DNA from 2 places in the Pseudoalteromonas sp. Isolate6 genome. Region 1 is predicted to be linked to the other one. Evidence: predicted binding sites of a transcription regulator. Region 1 holds the regulator's gene; the other holds the start of a gene.
The links. The regulator NrdR, encoded in region 1, represses ribonucleotide reductase genes. The targets are predictions, from matches to a motif close to AAACACNANATNTNGTGTTT.
Positions count from the first base shown of each region.

Region 2: a site for NrdR is predicted at 3,700-3,719, ahead of nrdA (class 1a ribonucleoside-diphosphate reductase subunit alpha). Genes of this name have one in related genera too.

Region 1 covers NZ_JAKEVK010000007.1:143-10,386, forward strand. The annotation lists gene glyA (serine hydroxymethyltransferase) at 1-1,255, shown strand, start outside; gene nrdR (transcriptional regulator NrdR) at 1,341-1,790, shown strand; gene ribD (bifunctional diaminohydroxyphosphoribosylaminopyrimidine deaminase/5-amino-6-(5-phosphoribosylamino)uracil reductase RibD) at 1,787-2,899, shown strand; gene L1D50_RS01795 (riboflavin synthase) at 2,901-3,557, shown strand; gene ribBA (bifunctional 3,4-dihydroxy-2-butanone-4-phosphate synthase/GTP cyclohydrolase II) at 3,586-4,698, shown strand; gene ribE (6,7-dimethyl-8-ribityllumazine synthase) at 4,815-5,279, shown strand; gene nusB (transcription antitermination factor NusB) at 5,291-5,701, shown strand; gene thiL (thiamine-phosphate kinase) at 5,745-6,707, shown strand; gene L1D50_RS01820 (phosphatidylglycerophosphatase A) at 6,716-7,198, shown strand; gene L1D50_RS01825 (ligand-binding sensor domain-containing diguanylate cyclase) at 7,223-10,244, shown strand, end outside.
Region 2 covers NZ_JAKEVK010000072.1:9,698-19,941, forward strand. The annotation lists gene gyrA (DNA gyrase subunit A) at 1-1,811, opposite strand, end outside; gene ubiG (bifunctional 2-polyprenyl-6-hydroxyphenol methylase/3-demethylubiquinol 3-O-methyltransferase UbiG) at 2,077-2,787, shown strand; gene L1D50_RS11880 (HAD-IA family hydrolase) at 2,784-3,431, shown strand; gene nrdA (class 1a ribonucleoside-diphosphate reductase subunit alpha) at 3,787-6,072, shown strand; gene nrdB (class Ia ribonucleoside-diphosphate reductase subunit beta) at 6,125-7,255, shown strand; gene yfaE (class I ribonucleotide reductase maintenance protein YfaE) at 7,255-7,527, shown strand; gene L1D50_RS11900 (YaeQ family protein) at 7,590-8,114, opposite strand; gene L1D50_RS11905 (TonB-dependent receptor) at 8,289-10,244, shown strand, end outside.

The sequences.
Region 1 (10,244 bases):
GTTAGAACGTAACATGAATATTGCAGATTTTGACCCAGAACTATTTGCAGCGATTGAAGCAGAAACTTCACGTCAAGAAGAGCACATCGAGCTTATCGCTTCTGAGAACTACTGTAGCCCACGTGTACTTGAAGCGCAGGGTTCTCAGCTAACAAACAAGTATGCTGAAGGTTACCCAGGTAAGCGTTACTACGGCGGTTGTGAGCACGTTGACGTGGTTGAGCAACTTGCGATTGACCGCGCCAATGCGTTATTTGGTTCGACTTACGCAAACGTTCAGCCTCACGCTGGCTCACAAGCAAACGCGGCGGTATTCCAAGCGTTACTTCAGCCACATGACACTGTACTAGGTATGAGCCTTGCTCACGGTGGTCACTTAACGCACGGTTCACACGTAAACTTCTCTGGTAAAACGTACAATGCTATCCAGTACGGTCTAAACGAAGAAACTGGTGAAATCGATTACGCGCAAGTTGAAGCGTTAGCACTTGAGCACAAGCCAAAAATGATCATCGGCGGTTTCTCTGCATACTCAGGTATCGTTGACTGGGCTAAGTTCCGCGAAATCGCTGACAAAGTAGGCGCTTACCTACTTGTTGATATGGCGCACGTTGCAGGTCTTGTTGCCGCTGGTATCTACCCAAGCCCTGTGCCTCATGCACACGTTGTAACAACAACAACGCACAAAACGCTAGCGGGTCCTCGTGGTGGTCTTATCATCTCTGCTTGTGATGATGAAGAAATCTACAAAAAGCTAAACTCTGCGGTATTCCCAGGTGGCCAAGGTGGTCCTCTATGTCACGTTATCGCTGCAAAAGCGGTTGCGTTCAAAGAAGCACTACAACCAGAGTTCAAGTCATACCAAGAGCAAGTGGTTAAAAATGCACAAGCTATGGTTGCGGTACTTCAGGAGCGTGGTTATAAAGTGGTTTCTGGCAAAACTGAAAACCACCTGTTCCTACTTGACCTGATTGATAAAGACATCACAGGTAAAGATGCGGATGCAGCGCTTGGCCGTGCAAACATCACAGTAAACAAAAACTCTGTACCAAACGACCCACGCTCACCGTTCGTTACTTCTGGTCTGCGTATCGGTTCTCCTGCGATCACTCGCCGTGGCTTTAAAGAAGCTGAGTCGAAAGAGCTTGCTGGCTGGATCTGTGACGTACTAGACAACATCAACGATGAGTCTGTACAGGCACAAGTGAAAGAAAAAGTAAAAGCAATTTGCGCTAAATTACCTGTTTACGCATAATTTCGCTCACAAAAAAGCAGTTTTTTGTTATGATTAAGGCCGCATTCAAGCGGCCTTTTTTGTTTTTGAGTCAACGAGAGCGTCTATGCATTGTCCATTCTGTACAGCCAAAGATACCAAAGTGATAGATTCACGTTTGGTTGCTTCCGGCCACCAAGTCCGTCGCCGTCGTGAGTGCATTTTATGCCACGAACGCTTTACTACCTTCGAGGGCGCAGAGCTCTTAATGCCGCGCGTGATAAAGCAAGATGGTACTAGAGAGCCGTTCAATGAAGATAAGTTACTTAATGGCATGCACCGAGCGCTGGAAAAGCGTCCCGTTAGTACAGAGCAAATAGAAGAAGTAGTGCACCAAATTAAATCTCAAATTCGGGGTACTGGCGAACGTGAAGTACCAAGCGACATGATTGGCGAATGTATTATGGAAGCGCTCAAAAAGCTCGATAAAGTGGCTTATGTGCGATTTGCTTCGGTATATCGCTCTTTCGAAGATATTCGTGAGTTTGGTGAAGAAATTGCGAGGTTGGGGGATTGAGCCAGTTCACAGCGCAAGACCATGATTACATGAGCCGTGCTATCGCGCTTGCAAAGCGCGGTAAATACACCACAACACCCAATCCAAACGTCGGCTGTGTGATCGTAAAAGACGGTGAAATTGTCGGCGAAGGCGCGCACTTAAAAGCAGGTGAAGGCCATGCTGAAGTGCATGCGCTTAAGCAAGCTGGAGCTAAAGCCGCTGGTGCAACTGCCTATGTAACGCTTGAGCCATGTAGTCACTATGGTAGAACGCCGCCGTGTGCAAAAGGTTTGATTGACGCAGGCGTCAGCAGAGTGGTTGCAGCTATGGTTGATCCCAACCCACAGGTTGCAGGGCGTGGATTGGCAATGTTAGAAGCCGCGGGCATTACAACAGCCTATGGTTTGCTAGAGCTACAAGCTAGGGCACTAAATAATGGTTTTTTGAAACGAATGGAGTATGGAGTGCCGTTCGTGACCTGTAAACTTGCCGCTTCTGTTGATGGGAAAACCGCATTAAACAATGGCCAGAGTAAGTGGATAACCTCAGCTGCAGCGCGCTTAGACGTACAGCGCTACCGCGCGCAAAGTTGCGTGGTCTTGACCGGAGCCGATACGGTTATGGTAGACAACGCCAGACTCAATGTTCGTGAAGAATTTTTGCAAGACACCGATTATCCTCAATCTGAGCTACGCCAGCCGATACGTGCGATTATTGACTCACAAAATCGTCTGACACCAGATCTTGCGTTATTTACAATTGCATCTCCAGTGATTATTTTCCGCCGTACTATTGATAATTCAGTGCAATGGCCTCATTTCGTAGAGCAAATTGTCGTGCCTGAAATCAACGGTAAGCTCGACCTAAAAGCCGTGCTCAACAAGCTGGCTGAAAAGCACTGTAATTATGTTTGGCTTGAGGCCGGTGCCACCCTTGCGGGAGTAATGCATGAACAAGGGCTAATTGATGAATATATCATCTATTTGGCACCGAAAATAATTGGCGTTGGAAAAGGGCTGTTTAACACCACACCACTGAGTGCCATGTCGCAAATACCAGAGTTAGTGTTTGGCGACGTTTGCCAAGTGGGGCCTGATCTCAAACTTATCGCGACTAAAGAGAAGTAAAATGTTTACAGGTATTATCGAAGCAACAGGAACATTAACTCAATTGCAGCTCAAGGGCGGCGATTTAATTGTTCGTGTGACCACGACATCTCTTGATATGAGCGATGTAAACTTGGGTGATAGTATTGCCACGAACGGGGTTTGCCTGACCGTAACTGAGAAGTTTCATGATGGCTTCAAAGCCGATGTTTCTAACGAAACCTTAAGTTTGACGCGTTTTGCCGAGTACCAACAAGGCCAAAAGGTCAACCTTGAAAAGGCATTGCAGCCGATTTCACGCCTTGGCGGTCATTTGGTGTCTGGCCATGTGGATGGCATCGCTGAAGTGGTAGAGATAACCGCTAATGCCAGAGCGACCGACTATTGGTTGACTGCGCCATCATCGCTAATGAAGTATATTCCGTATAAAGGTTCAGTTGCCATTGATGGCATCAGTTTGACGGTCAATGCCGTGGAACAAAATCGCTTTAAATTGACCATAGTGCCACACACGGCTCAAGAAACGACGATTGCAGGTTTTCAAGTCGGGTCAAAACTAAACCTAGAGGTTGACCAAATCGCCCGCTACCTCGAAAGACTAATTCAGGGTGAGCCAAGCGCTGCCAGCGAGTCCACTCTCACAACCAGTCTATTGGCGAAAGCTGGCTTTATAAAGTAGCCACAGACAAAGTAAAAATGGGAAAACTATGAGTTTAAATAGTGCTGAGGAAATCATCGCGGACATTAAAGCCGGTAAAATGGTTATTTTGATGGACGATGAAGACCGAGAAAATGAAGGTGATCTGATCATTGCAGCAGAGCACATTACACCAGATGCAATTAATTTCATGGCAACATATGGTCGCGGGTTAATCTGTTTGACCATGACACAGGAGCGCTGTGAGCAGCTGAACTTGCCACTAATGGTGAAAACCAATGGCGCTCAGTTCTCTACCAACTTTACTTTGTCTATTGAAGCCGCGAAAGGCGTAACGACGGGAATTTCAGCGGCAGATCGCGCTCGTACAGTGCAAGCTGCAGTTGCCAAAGGTGCAGTACCTGATGATATTGTACAACCTGGTCATATCTTCCCAATCATGGCGCAACCAGGCGGCGTTTTAACGCGTGCAGGTCATACTGAAGCTGGATGTGATTTAGCGCGTTTGGCGGGATTGGAGCCTGCATCTGTGATTGTTGAAATTCTAAATCCAGATGGCACTATGGCACGTCGCCCACAACTAGAAGTATTCGCAAAAGAGCACGATATTAAAATCGGCACCATTGCTGATTTGATTGAATATCGTAACTTAAACGAAACCACCATCGAAAAGGTAGCAGAGTGTAAACTTCCTACCGAGTTTGGTGAGTTTAACCTGGTGACGTACAAAGACACCATTGATAATCAACTGCACTATGCGATGGTGAAGGGCGAGATCAAATCGGAAGAAGCCAATTTAGTCCGTGTGCATTTGCAAAGCACGTTTAACGACATTCTTCATTCAGATCGTAGTGCGGATAGAAGCTGGACACTGCAAAGTGCCATGAAGCACATCGCCGACAACGAAGGCGTATTAGTCATTCTTGGTAAACAAGAACGCAGCGAAGAAATGGAAGCGCTGGTTAAGGCATTTGCTGCGGAAGATGCGGGTGAACAGGTGAACTACCGTAAATTCCAAGGTACTTCGCGCACCGTAGGTGTGGGGTCGCAAATTTTGGCTGATTTAGGCATTCAGAAAATGCGCCTAATGAGTCTACCTAAAAAATATCATGCACTGTCTGGTTTCCACTTAGAAGTGGTTGAATACGTCGAACCAAAATAATCCCAAAATGCTAAATTGATCGCAATCGCCTATATTCAGATAGTAGGCGATTGCCATATTACTGTGCTATCATGCGCCTCAATTTGGCAATTGCTCATACAGATTAGGAACATCTAATGAAAGTAATCGAAGGTAATAAATACGCTCCTGGCAAAAAATTTGCCATTGTCATTTCACGTTTTAACGATTTTATCGGTAGCAGCCTACTTGAAGGCGCTGTAGATGAATTAAAACGTACCGGTGGTGTTAGCGATGAAGACATCACGGTTGTATATGTACCGGGAGCGGTTGAACTACCACTGGCAGCAAAACGCGTTGCGATGAAAAAAGAGCACGATGCGATTATTGCGCTAGGCGTGATTATTCGTGGTGGTACGCCACACTTCGATTTAGTTGCTAACGAGTCTAACAAAGGCTTAGCTAGCGTTTCATTAGATTATGACATCCCTGTTGCTTTTGGTGTACTTACTACTGAAAGCATTGAGCAAGCTATCGAGCGCGCGGGCACTAAAATGGGCAACAAAGGGGGAGAAGCCGCCCTTGGAGCTCTAGAAATGGTGAACGTGCTAGAGCAAATTTAAGAGGAATCTCAGTGAAACCAGCAGCTAGACGCAAAGCACGTGTACTTGCTTTACAAGCTATTTATTCTTGGCAGCTAAGTGGTAACCCAATTGCCGATATCGAACAGCAAATGCTGATCGAAAACGACGTAACGAAAGTCGATGTAGAATACTTCAAAGACTTAGCACGTGGTGTTGTTGTTAACCAAAAGCAGCTAGACGAAGCAATTCGTCCGCATTTAGCTCGTCCACTCGAAGAATTGGATATGGTTGAGCTTGCCGTATTACGTGTTAGTGCTTATGAGCTTAAATTCCGTGAAGATGTGCCATACAAAGTGGCTATCAATGAAGGCATTGAGTTGGCAAAAATGTTTGGCGCTGAAGAGAGTCACAAGTTCGTCAATGGTGTACTAGACAAAGCGGTTAAGTTTATTCGCAAATAAGCTTTACTATAGGAATAGCCGGCCTTGGCCGGCTTTTTTGTGTATGAAAGAATTTGAGCTAATCAATCACTATTTTAAAGGCCGTGGCATTATTCGCCGAGATGTAGAACTTGGAATAGGTGATGACTGTGCCTTGGTTTCAGTTCCTGCTGGCAGTCAACTTGCAGTAACAACCGATACGCTAGTTGCGGGTGTGCACTTTTTTGAAGATATTCCACCGCGGGCGCTTGGCCATCGTGTTATTGCGGTAAATCTTAGCGACTTAGCAGCAATGGGCGCTGAACCTACTTGGGTGTCGCTTGGTTTAACGTTACCCAGCGCTGACATAGAGTGGCTAGAAGCCTTTACTGAGGGGATGCATGAAATCGCTGAGTACTATAACGTACAGGTGATAGGTGGCGATACAACGCAAGGTCCATTGACCATCACAGTGTGTGCAAAAGGTATTATACCAACCGGTAAAGCGCTCAAGCGTTCAGGAGCACGAGTAGGTGATTGGATTTATGTGACTGGCCCACTTGGTGATGCAGGACTTGCAATCGAAGCGCGCAAGCAAGGTTGGACACTTGAGCCAAAACACGGCAAAGCGGCTCTGGAAAAGTTTCATTACCCAGCGCCACGTGTTGCTGCGGGTCAAGTTCTTAGGGGTCTTGCCACCTCTGCAATTGATATCTCAGATGGTCTACTTGCGGATCTTAAGCACATTTTACGTAGCTCTTTAGTGGGGGCTAAGATAAATGCGGATAAAGTTCCACAGTCAGATGCACTGCGTTCAAGCCTTGATGAAGACGCACGCATGCGATTGGCGCTCGGTTTTGGTGATGACTATGAATTGCTCTTCACTGTCAATGATAATAACAAAAATGCCGTGGAAACTAGGTTAAAGCAATATGGCGTTGAACCTGTTTGTATTGGTCAAATAACGGCTAATAATGGTGAGGTTCAATTACTCAACAAAGGCCAACCTTACCAGCTCACCGGGCTTGGTTTTGAGCATTTTAGCTAGGAGTAGGTTTGGCTAAACAACGTGTATTTAATTTAAAGAAGCCGCATCAATTTTTTGCGCTCGGGTTTGGTTTAGGATTAGCAAGGAAAGCGCCAGGTACATTTGGTACTTTAGCTGGATTACCATTTATCTTTGCAACTCAAGGTGAAGCGATTTGGCTGCAATGTCTAATTGCTATTGCCATGACGTTATTTGGGATCTGGGTGTGTGGTAAAACAGCGGACGATGTTAATGTTCATGACCACCCCGCGATTGTTTGGGATGAAGTGGCTGGCTTTTATATCACCATGATAGGGGCTGCACTGAGTTGGCAGTCACTAATCGTTGGGTTTATTTTGTTCCGTTTTTTCGATATTTTGAAACCGGGTCCGATAAAGTGGCTCGATAAGCGCTTGCACGGTGGCTCTGGGATTATGCTAGATGATGTATTAGCCGGCATTTTTTCATTGATTTGCGTGCAAGCTTTGTTTAAAACTGGCATTTTAGTCTAATTGTACTGATGTGATGGAATCGAGATGACAAGGCTATTGTTTTTCATTTTCACTTTGCTGCTACCAATGACGAGTGTAGCGGCGATAGATGATTACGTGGTTAAACAGTGGAATATCCAAAGTGGTTTACCATCACAAAGCGTCAAGAGTGTCGTTCAAGACAATCAAGGCTATATTTGGCTCGGAACTCAGTTTGGTTTAAGCCGTTTTGATGGTCATCAATTCCAAAACTTCAATACGCAAAATACCGAGTTTTTGAATAGCAACGCTATCAATAAATTGGTGGTGGATCAATTCGGTATGCTCTGGGTTGGCACACGTCGAGGACTGTTAAGACTTAACCCACAAACCTTAGAGGCTAGGCGCTTCGACATACAGGGCCCTGTCAGAGATATACTACAAGATGAAGATGGCGGGATCTGGATTGCTGCAAATGGTCTGTATTATGTTTCTGCGAAAAAGCTGACGTTAGCTGCAAATAATATCGAACAAAGTACGTTAGATGTTACCCAAATCAATCAAATAGTGGGCTCAGTGACTAAAATGGCGCTGGTTCCCGATGGCATTTGGTTAGTAAATGAACGTCACTTACTTAAAATTAGCGAATCGAGCAATCGTAATGGAGATGGAGTTAGACTTGAGTTAGCGAGCAAGGTCTCACTACCTGAGCAGTTAGCGCAAACCATTATTCATGACCTAGCTTGGGTTGATGGTAAGCTGTTTTTAGCATCAGAGCTGGGGGCTTATTTTCTAGATATTGATGAAGTATTACGCCGCTATCAAGAAGTGGGTAATAACGCTGTGTATAAATTTCTCAACGATAAAGACGGTGGGCTGTGGGTCTCTACTTATGGGCGACTACTTTATCGACAGAATAATGGCGTTTGGCAAGCGGTAGAGCCGATACAACTTGATCAAAGTATCTGGTTTGCTGATATCTTTATGGACAAAGACAATAATATTTGGCTTGCTAGTTTAAACGAAGGACTTTGGCTTGCGCATTCGGGGAAGGTCGAGCGTCATCATATTGGTTTGAAGACTAATCAAGCCATTTCGGCAATCACACAAGGGCCCGGTGGTCAGCTCTGGGTTGCAAGCCGAGAAGGGCTTGGGATCATTGAGCCGAACGACAATTATCAACCAATACTGACGAGTGCTCAATTGAACCGCTCAGTAATACATGACCTTGAGTTTATCGGCGAAAAACTTATCCTCGGTACCGATCGCGGTGCACTTATCTATGAAAATGGTTCACTGCAAAAATTAAATGAAAGAGAACTTAGGCAAAACCCTGTCTTTTCACTTAGCCCATCAAATCGCGGGGGAATGTGGTTTGGTACGGGAAGGGGGTTATACCGATTAGATTATAAAGGTATAACACCATTTGCCTATAATGCCTTCCTTGGCAGCCAATTCGTTACTTTTATTCAGGACTTTCCGAGGTATGGCTTTATCGGCACGAATAAAGGTGCATATCGCTATAATGAAAAAGGTATTGAAAAAATTGGTGCGCAAACCTCGTTGGACACCGCTTACATCACCAGTATTTTGCATTTAGATACAGTGACTACTTTAGTTGGCTCCCTCAATGATGGATTATTCTATCGCACCTCCGATGGTGACTGGTACCAACTTGATGCCTCAAATGGCCTACCTTATGGCTCAATTTTTTCGTTGCATTTTGATAAGAGCAATCAGCTAGTTTGGGTAAGTACGATGAAAGGGGTATATCGCATGCCCGTTGCACAATTTGGCGATGTGATAGAGAGTTTACAAGTTGAGCAAGTGATCAGCCCATTTGACCGGCAGCTTGATGGCAGACCGAGCCAGTGTTGCTCGGGTCTTGGCCATGATGCTGTAGTGGAAACTGAGTCCGCTATTTTTTACCCCAGCTTACAAGGCGTGGTAGAGATCCCCAAAAACGTCCTGCTGTTTGGTGGTGGAGATCTAATGCCTCGATTAGAATCACTCTCTACCCATGACAGAGTATTTAGTACTGAGTCCTTAAATCAAGTTATTCAGCTTAATACTTCAGAGCGTGACTTAACCATTAATTATACTGCAATCGACTTTTACGCGCCGCATAGTATTGAATTTAGATACAAGCTAAAAGGGCACGATACGCAATGGCGTGATGCTCAGTCTCGGCGTGAGGCGATTTATACTAATCTACCACCAGGTAACTTTACCTTTATGTTAGAAGTTAAGCGCCAAGGGCAAGATTGGGAGCAGGCGAAGGTGCTTGACTTATCCATCACATTACCGCGCCGTTTCGATGAGACGATTTATTTTAGATTATTTATCACCTGTGCATTTATCTTTATGTTCTATCTGATTTTTTGGGTATTCAGAGCACAAGAAAGAAGAAAACAAGCTGCACTTGAGGCATTAATCGCAGAGCGTACGACAGAGCTCAGGAAAGCTAACGAGAAGCTGAACCAGGTCAATACTCAGCTTAAACTTGTGAGTCACTCAGATGAATTAACGGGGTTACGTAGTCGTCGCTTTCTATTTGATCAGTTACCAAAAGACGTTGAGCATTATCAGCGCAATGCACAGTCATTGCAGGCTCAAAATAAGAGTTTGGTATTGATGATCATGAATATTGATGATTTCAGTAAAATTAATGACTCTTATGGTCCAATTGGCGGTGATAGTTGTTTGCAGCAATTGGCTACGCTATTAAACACACGCACTCAAGGGTCAGACTATGTGGTTCGCTGGAGTGGTGATGAATTCTTATTGCTATTGCGCGATTTTAGCCGAGACTATATCGAAGAATACGTTAGCGACTTGTGTAAAGCGATTGCTGAAACCGATTATCTCTTACCTAACGGCAAAACTACCAAGCTCACAGTGTCAATGGGCTGGTCTTACTATCCGCTACCACTGTTGGGCGGTAAGGTTATTGGCTGGGAGTCTTCGGTGAATCTTGCTGATATTGCCTTGCATCAAGTTAAGCAACGTGGCGGTGATGGCGCGGCTACTATCATTTTTGATGAACAGTTAGATGCGTTTGAGTTTGAGCAAAGTGCGAACATAGAGT
Region 2 (10,244 bases), on a different contig from region 1:
TTCAACCAATACAAGCGGCCAGAAGTAGAGAAACACAGAATTGTATCGTGAGTATTTGCAACGAGTAGACGTTCGATAAAGTCTTCATCTTTCATCTTAGTTGCAGATCGCCCTTTACCACCGCGGCGCTGAGCTTCGTAATCGCTTAGAGGTTGATACTTCACATAGCCTTCGTGAGAAAGCGTAACGACAACGTCTTCTTCGTTGATCAAATCTTCTAAACTAATATCGTGCGCAGCAGCAGTGATCTCTGTGCGACGCTCATCACCATACGTTTCTTTGATTTCAACTAACTCATCGCGGATCACTTCCATCAAACGCTCTGGAGTAGAAAGGATGTACAGTAGCTCAGCGATTAAATCGAGCAGTTCTTTGTATTCTGCTAGAATTTTCTCGTGCTCAAGACCCGTTAATTTGTGTAGTCTTAAGTCTAGAATTGCTTGGGCTTGTTGCTCAGACAAATAGTACTGACCATCACGGATCCCTAATTCTTCCGCTAACCAGTCCGGACGCGCAACATTTTCTTCGCCAGTGCGCTCAAGCATTGATTTAACGTTACCAAGATCCCAAGCTCGTGCGGTTAGCGCTGCTTTTGCTTCTGCTGGTGTTGGTGACTTACGAATAAGCTCAATGATTGGGTCAATATTGGCTAGCGCAATTGCGAGGCCTTCAAGCGTATGCGCTCTGTCTCTCGCCTTACGCAGGTCAAATACAGTACGACGCGTTACGACTTCACGACGGTGAATAATAAACGCATCAAGCATTTCTTTCAGGTTGAAACACTTAGGCTGGTTATTATCTAGTGCAACCATATTGATGCCAAACACAGTTTGTAGTTGTGTTTGAGCGTATAGGTTGTTTAGTACAACTTCACCTACTTCACCACGCTTGATCTCAATAACGATACGCATACCGTCTTTATCCGACTCATCGCGTAGTGCACTGATCCCTTCAACCTTTTTATCTTTAACAAGCTCTGCAATCTTTTCGATTAGTCTTGCTTTGTTAACTTGGTAAGGAATTTCATGAACGATGATAGTTTCTTTGCCAGTCTTCTCATCAACTTCGATTTCAGCTTTCGCACGGATGTAGATCTTACCACGGCCTGTTTTATAGGCTTGTTCGATGCCATTCTTACCGCTAATAATGGCGGCTGTCGGGAAATCTGGACCCGGAATATAGTCGATTAACTCTTCAATAGTGATGTCTGGATTCTGGATCACAGCCAAACAGCCATTGATCACCTCGGTTAAGTTGTGAGGCGGAATATTGGTCGCCATACCAACCGCGATACCAGATGAACCATTCACCAATAAGTTAGGCACTTTAGTTGGTAACACATCTGGAATTTGCTCTGTACCATCGTAGTTTGGTACATAATCAACGGTTTCTTTTTCAAGGTCAGCAAGTAACTCGTGAGCGACTTTCGCCATACGTACTTCGGTATAACGCATCGCAGCTGCAGAGTCACCATCGACAGAACCAAAGTTACCTTGTCCATCTACGAGCATGTAGCGTAGAGAGAAAGGCTGAGCCATACGTACAATAGTATCGTAAACCGCGCTATCACCATGCGGGTGGTATTTACCGATTACGTCACCAACTACACGAGCTGACTTTTTATATGGTTTGTTCCAGTCATTTTTAAGTTCATTCATCGCGAACAATACACGACGGTGAACTGGCTTTAGGCCGTCACGTACGTCAGGTAATGCACGACCTACGATTACACTCATTGCATAATCTAGGTATGAATTTTTTAATTCATCTTCGATATTGACTGGCAGGATTTCATTGGCGAGATCAGACATTTGACTCCACTTTCCTTCAGTGTCCACCCCTTTTGTGTCACACTACAACTTGTGTTGAGATGCTATCTGAATATCAAATTGCTTTTTCTGCTGAAGCGCCAATTAAACGCGCTTCGAAAAATAGCCGAATTGCCTCAGAGTATCAGCGGGGGCTTTGTTTATTATAAAATTCGTCAAGCATGCTAACACACTTTTTACCGTTTTACAGGTGCTATTTTTATCTAATCCCCTTTATAATGCGCTCAATTCGACGAGGAAGTTTTTTATGACCGAACATCAAAATGTAGACCCTAATGAAATCGCTAAATTTGAAGAAATAGCAGAGCGCTGGTGGGACCGAGAGGGAGAATTCAAACCATTACACGATATTAACCCATTGAGATTGGACTTTATTAACGATAAATGTGAAGGCCTATTTGCAAAAACAGTATTGGATGTCGGTTGTGGTGGTGGGATTTTAACAGAAAGCATGGCTAAGCTGGGCGCAAATGCAACCGGTATCGATATGGGACAAGAACCGCTCAATGTCGCAAAACTTCACGCGCTAGAGGTCGGCGTTAAAGTAGACTATCAAAAAGTGCCAGTAGAAGAATTCGCAGCCTTGCACCATGGCGAATTCGATGTAGTAACTTGCATGGAAATGTTAGAACACGTACCAGATCCAGAATCCATTATTCGTTCTGTCTCACAATTAGTTAAGCCCGGCGGTCATGTATTTTTTTCTACCTTAAACAAGACCACAAAAGCGTATTTACTGGCTATTGTCGCTGCTGAAAAACTGCTTAAAATGGTTCCTGAAGGCACGCATGAGCATGATAAGTTTATTCGCCCGTCTACCTTAATAGCTTGGGCTGAAAAGTACGACCTCAAAGTTAGAGCGGCAACAGGGATTAACTACAACCCTATCGGCAAAACATTTACCTTAACTAAAGACGTTTCGGTTAACTACATTCTACACTTTGAGAAGCTAGTATGATCCAAGCGGTACTATTTGATCTAGACGGCACCTTGCTGGATACCAGTGATGACTTGGGCGCTGCACTAAACCACGTTTTAACTGCTAACAAAATGCCTACTGTCGGCAAACAGGTGTATAGCAGTGCGATTTCAAACGGCGTAGCAGCGATGTTGCAAGTAGGGTTTGGTGAGTCATTACAGCGCTACGATACTCAGGTATTACGTCAGGGGGTACTCGATTACTACCTTGCGAACCTGTCAGTACATTCCCAATGCTTTGCGCAGATTGGTGCGTTATTAGCGGCACTTGCAGAAAAAGAGATTCAGGTTGGGATCATGACAAACAAACCTGAGTTTTTAACACTTCCGCTACTAAAGCAGATCCCTGAACTTGCAAAGATCGAGACAGTAGTATGCGGAGATACACTGGCGGTGGCCAAGCCTCATCCAGAGCCTTTACTGTTAGTGGCATCAAAATTGGGGGTCCCACCTGAGCAGTGTATTTATGTTGGCGACGCTGAGCGAGATATCATTGCTGCGAAATCTGCAAAAATGATTAGTGCAGCAGCAATGTGGGGGTTCATTCCATCTGAAGCCGAAGCAAAGTCTTGGCATGCGGATCTCTATCTTACTAACCCATTAGACACGCTATCGCATATTTAGTGTTGATAGAAAAATAAAACACCATATATTGTGTTTTTGCTATAATAGATACGAATTTGTGTAGAAAAAAATCAGTTAGAATTTTTTTTTATTTTTGCTGAAAAGCGTCATCTTTCTGTTGATTTTTCTTTGTGAGCAGATAAGTGGATTGTCATAGGTTAGTGGATACTTACATAAGTAAATTATCCCAAACTTATCCACAATTCTGCCCGAGTTGTTCTCTTGCAAATTAACGTCAACCCCACTATCTTGTGATCCCTAGCCACTAGGGCACCATATATAGTGGTGGTTTGCTAAACAATTTTATATTCGTGCGATATCTAAAGCGCGTTCCTAAGGAATACAGGCACATAACATGAACCAACAGCTATCTGTATGCAAAAGAAACGGTCGCAAAGAACCGTTAGATCTAGATAAGATCCATCGTGTCATTACATGGGCGGCAGAAGGCCTAGATAACGTCTCAGTTTCTCAGGTTGAATTAAAGTCACACATCCAGTTTTATGACGGTATTCGTACTGGTGATATCCACGAAACGATTATTAAAGCTGCAGCCGATCTGATCTCAAAAGAGTCTCCAGATTATCAGTATCTAGCCGCTCGTTTGGCTATTTTCCACTTGCGTAAGAAAGCCTATGGCTGTTTTGAGCCGCCGCACTTACACGACCATGTGGTAAAGCTGGTTGAAGACAAGCGCTATGATCAGCATCTTCTTACCGATTACACAAAAGAAGAGTTTGATGAGCTAAACAACTACATCGATCATAGCCGAGATATGAACTTCAGCTATGCAGCTGTTAAGCAGTTGGAAGGTAAATACCTTGTACAAAACCGCGTAACAGGTGAGATCTACGAAAGTGCTCAGTTCTTATATGTTCTTGTAGCTGCTAGCCTGTTTGCAAACTACCCGAAAGAAACGCGTCTAGATTACATAAAGCGATTCTACGATGCAGTTTCAACATTCAAAATTTCATTGCCTACGCCAATTATGGCGGGTGTTCGTACGCCGACACGTCAGTTTAGCTCATGTGTACTTATAGAATGTGCTGATAGCCTAGATTCAATCAACGCAACTTCTTCTGCGATTGTAAAATACGTCAGTCAGCGCGCTGGTATCGGTATTAACGCTGGTCGTATTCGTGCGCTAGGTAGCCCAATCAGAAATGGTGAAGCGTATCACACAGGATGTATTCCGTTTTATAAGCACTTCCAAACGGCTGTTAAAAGCTGTTCTCAAGGTGGTGTACGTGGTGGCGCAGCGACCCTATTCTACCCGCTTTGGCATCTTGAAGTTGAAAACCTATTAGTACTAAAAAATAACCGTGGTGTTGAAGAGAACCGTGTGCGTCATTTGGATTATGGCGTGCAGTTCAACAAAACCATGTATAGCCGCCTAATTAAAGACGACTATATCACGCTATTTAGTCCATCAGATGTGCCTGGTCTTTACGACGCATTCTTTGAAGACCAAGATAAATTCGAAGAACTGTATGTTAAGTACGAGCAAGATGAGTCTATCCGTAAGAAACGCATTAAAGCGATTGAGTTATTCTCAATGTTTGCGCAAGAACGTGCGAGCACTGGTCGTATTTATCTACAAAACGTTGATCACTGTAATACACACAGTCCGTTTGACTCTAAGGTTGCACCGATCCGCCAGTCAAACCTATGTCTTGAAATTGCACTACCGACTAAGCCTCTAAGCCACGTAAACGACCCTGAAGGTGAAATTGCACTATGTACGCTTTCCGCATTTAACTTGGGTGCCATCAAGTCTCTAGACGAGTTAGAAGAGTTAGCAGAGCTTGCGGTTCGCGCACTTGATAACTTATTAGACTATCAAGACTACCCCGTACCTGCTGCGTACAATGCAACGATGGGACGCCGTACACTAGGTATCGGTGTGATTAACTTTGCTTATTATCTTGCAAAGAATGGCGTTAAGTACTCCGACGGTAGCGCTAACGGCCTAACACATAAAACATTTGAAGCCATTCAATACTATCTGATGAAAGCTTCGAATGAATTGGCAAAAGAGCGCGGCGCTTGTCCTAAATTTAACGAAACGACGTACTCACAAGGTATTATGCCAATAGATACTTATAAGCGTGACCTTGATAAAGTATGCGAAGAGCCATTGCATCTGGATTGGGATTCACTAAGAGCAAGTATCCAAGAACACGGTATGCGCAACTCAACGTTGTCTGCCTTGATGCCATCTGAAACATCATCACAAATTTCAAACGCAACAAACGGTATCGAACCACCTCGTGGTCATATCAGTGTTAAAGCGAGTAAAGATGGTATCTTGAAGCAAGTAGTACCAGAGTACGACCGCCTCAAAGATAACTATGAGCTACTTTGGGATATTCCATCTAACGATGGTTACCTTGCATTAGTTGGTATTATGCAAAAGTTCATCGATCAAACTATCTCTGCAAATACCAATTATGATCCAAGTAAGTTTGAAGCGGGTAAAGTTCCTATGAAGCTATTGCTAAAAGACTTACTCACCGCATACAAACTTGGTGTTAAAACTCTTTACTACCATAACACCCGTGACGGTGCTTCAGATGCTCAAGATGAGTTAAAACCAGAAGCAGAAGACGATGGTTGTGAAGGCGGCGCTTGTAAGATATAACTTTTATGCGGGTGGTCTTCACCCGCTTTTTTAGGTATTGAGTAACACATTTATGGCATATTCTACGTTTAGCAGAAATCATAACGACCAATTAAAAGAACCGATGTTTTTTGGACAGACTGTTAATGTATCTCGCTACGACCAACAGAAGTTTCCTATTTTCGAAAAGCTAATTGAAAAGCAACTATCGTTTTTCTGGCGTCCAGAAGAAGTAGACGTAAGTAAAGATAGGTTGGACTTTCAGGCACTTCCTGAGCACGAAAGACATATCTTTTTGAGCAACCTAAAATATCAAACATTGCTAGACAGTGTTCAAGGCCGCTCTCCAAACGTTGCGCTTTTACCGATTGTCTCCATTCCTGAGCTTGAAACCTGGATCGAAACTTGGGCATTTAGTGAAACTATTCACAGTCGCTCTTACACTCACATTATTCGTAATGTAACGCAAAATCCAGAATTGATCTTTGATGACATCGTGGGCAATGACAAAATTGTTGAACGGGCGGATGCAGTTACCAAGTACTACGACGAACTGATTGAAAAAGTAAGCCTTTACAATCAGTACGGCGAAGGCAAACATGAAATTAACGGCACAACGGTCGTCATTAACTTGTTTGAACTTAAAAAGCTCCTATATCTTTGCATCATGTCTGTAAACATCTTAGAAGCAATCCGTTTCTACGTAAGTTTTGCCTGTTCGTTTGCTTTTGCTGAGCGCGAGCTTATGGAAGGTAATGCGAAAATCATCAAGCTAATCGCACGTGATGAAGCGCTACATCTGTCTGGTACACAGCACATGCTGAATATCATGCAAGAAGGTAAAGATGATCCTGAAATGTCTATCGTGGCAGCGCAATGTCGTGAAGAAGCAATTAAGATGTTTGTTGAGGCCGCTGAGCAGGAAAAAGAATGGGCTGAGTATCTATTTAAAGACGGTTCGATGATTGGTCTGAACAAAGATATCTTGTGTCAATACGTCGAGTACATCACAAATATTCGTATGTCAGCAGTTGGTTTACCAACGCAATTCGAAACTAAATCAAACCCTATTCCGTGGATCAATGCTTGGCTGGTGTCTGACAATGTTCAGGTTGCACCACAGGAAGCAGAGATCAGCTCATACCTTGTTGGACAAATCGACTCTGAAGTCGATGCCTCTGACTTTGGCGACTTCGACCTGTAATGGTTGAAAAGCCACCCTTCCTAATTCAGGTTGAGAATATTGAGGAGCCACTGGAATATGTGGCTTCTTCGTCTTCGATACTCGAAACCCTTGAAGCCGCAAATATTGAAGTCCCCTATCAATGCCGTGAGGGCTTTTGCGGCGCTTGCCGCGCTAAGCTCATCGAAGGACAAACACAATACGCTAATGAACCACTTGCTTTTGTGAGAGATGGAGAAATTTTGTTGTGCTGTAGCAGACCCACAAGCCATATTAAAATAGAGTTGCCCTAGATAGCATGAATTCAAAAAAATACTTTGTTCTCTAACCGCAGCCGTTGTCCCTTATCACTGCGTTAAATCAGCTTGGTAATTTGAGCACGAATATAGTGCTCGTTATCAGTAATACTCAGCGCCCCATTTTCAAGAATCACATCCCAATGCAAACTTCGTGTCAGCATTTCACACAAATCAGCCACAAAGACAGCCGGAATACTAAACACAGATAGTGAACCAATAAACTGTAACTGCACTCGACGCTCTTCAAACCATTGCTCACCGTCGGCACACAACACCACGACCTTAGTATAAAGCTTTTCATACTTAAGTATCTCTTCAACCTCGTAAGTGCCAATAAACAAAGCGACTTCAATTTGTTCGTTTTCATCTTCGAGCCATACATCGGGCCAATACTTTTTCTCCGTCTTACTCCACTTTGCAGGCTTATCAAAAGACAGCGCACAGATCCCGAGCAATTTCATCGCAAAGTGTTCGCTACTTTCTTTTGACAACATAGCTGTAGTAAAAACTTCTTCATGATGGCTATGATGAAATAAGTCAGCAACCTTAATCCTTGCCTTGAAAACAAATGGCTTGTTCATAATGTTGTGCCCATTTTGACTTATTCCTTAACTATAGCTGCAATTCCAATTTCAACAACACCCAAGTTATAGTATAACGTTATTGATCCACTATATTTGTAGTGTTATATTATCACCCTAGTTGCCAAATAGGCTCACTCGTTCAATACATAATCTAACTCGTGGTAATAAAATATGTTTAAGCAGTCTCTTATCGCCAGCGCATTAATTTCAATTATCGGTGCAGCGCCAGCTTATGCTGCACAACTAACAGGTAAAGTTGTTGACGCAAACAACCAACCACTTAGTAATGTAACCATCCACCTACATGGCAAAAGCAAGTCAGTTAAATCAGATAAGAATGGCCAATTTACCATTGAAATAGATGCTGATTCTCAATTACACGTTACTAAGCCTAATTATCTTGATAAGCGTGTAGATGTAGATGAAGCCCAAGGATTTGTTCGAGTCGAATTAAAACCAACATCTGTCGAGAGCATTGTTGTTTACTCTTCTGCTCTACACAAAAATAACATGGAAATGACTTCTCCTGTCAGTGTGTTAAGTGGTGATGAGTTAAAAAATCATGCAAAACCAACGCTAGGTGAAACACTAAAAGGCCAACCTGGGATCAATGCCAGCTATTTTGGTCCGGTTAGTTCAAGTCCTATTATCCGTGGTTTAGATGGTCCTCGCGTAAAAATTACGCAAAATGGTTTAGACAGTAGCGACGCCTCGCGCGTTGGTCCGGATCACGCCAACACTAATGATTCGCTAGCCGCGCAGCAAATTGAAGTGCTAAGAGGCCCTGCAACCCTACTCTACGGCTCAGGTGCAATCGGTGGTGTGGTTAATGTCGTTGATAATCGTATTCCTACAGACGTAATCGATAGCCTCCAAGGCGCTGCCGACTACAGCCATGATACCAACTCAAATACCAATACCTTTGCGATGTTATTAGAATCCGGCTTTGACGGCTTTAACTTCCATTTCGATGGCGTTAAGCGTAAAGGTGGTGATTATGAAACCCCAAATTTTGCGCTGCCGCACGACGAACATGAAGAACACGAGCATGAACATGAAGGCGAAGCGCATGCCCACGACGCAGAAGAGCATGAAACAGAGTACGCCAATCGCGTCGACAATACTTTTATCGACTCCGAGCAATTTAACTTAGGTACAAGTTATGTTGGCGATCATCTGACTGTTGGTTTCTCTTATGGCCGTGTTGATACGGACTATGGCATACCCGCTCACTCTCATATTGGTCATGACCATGATCACGAACATGAAGACGAAGGACATGACCACGAAGAAGAATCCGTATTTGCTCGAGTAAAGCAAGATCGTTGGCAAGGGCTTGTAAATTATGCAGTGCATAGTGATTGGCTTGAATCTATTGGTCTACGCGTGGGTTACACAGATTATGAACACGCTGAAATTGAAGATGGAAGTATTGGCACTGTATTTGAAAATGATACAACTGAGTTACGCTTAACGGCGGAACACCGCTTAGGAGATTGGCACGGCACTGTTGGTTATCATTTCTCCGACAGCGATTACGCCGCAAACGGTGCAGAAGCTTTCACGCCATCGACCAATACCAAAACGCACGCACTTTATATCCTTGAAGAACGTCGCTTTGGAGACTTCACACTTGAGTTAGGTGCTCGTATTGAAGACTACCAGTTATCAAGCAAAGGTAACCAACTGGAAGCGTACGAAGAAGATCATGACCACGAAGGTGAACACGACCATGATCACGACCATGGTGGAAACTTAGATAATGGGTTTATTTCCTATGACCTAGAAATGACCAATCTTAGCTTATCTATTGGTGGTGTATACGACTTTGCTGAAGGTCAAAACGTTGCCGTTTCGCTATCTCGCTCAGAGCGAGCACCATTAACCGCCGAATTGCTTTCAAATGGCATTCATATCGCAACAAGCACCTATGAACTAGGACTTGGTTATGAGCTAGAAGGCGATCATTTACACTTTGAGCCACAAGATATTGAACAAGAAACATCAAACAACTTAGACATCAGCTTTAGAAAGTTCTCAGGTGACTTTGGTTATACCGTTAACTTCTTCTACAACGACATCGAAAACTTCTACTATCAGGCATTAACAGACTATATCTATAGTCCA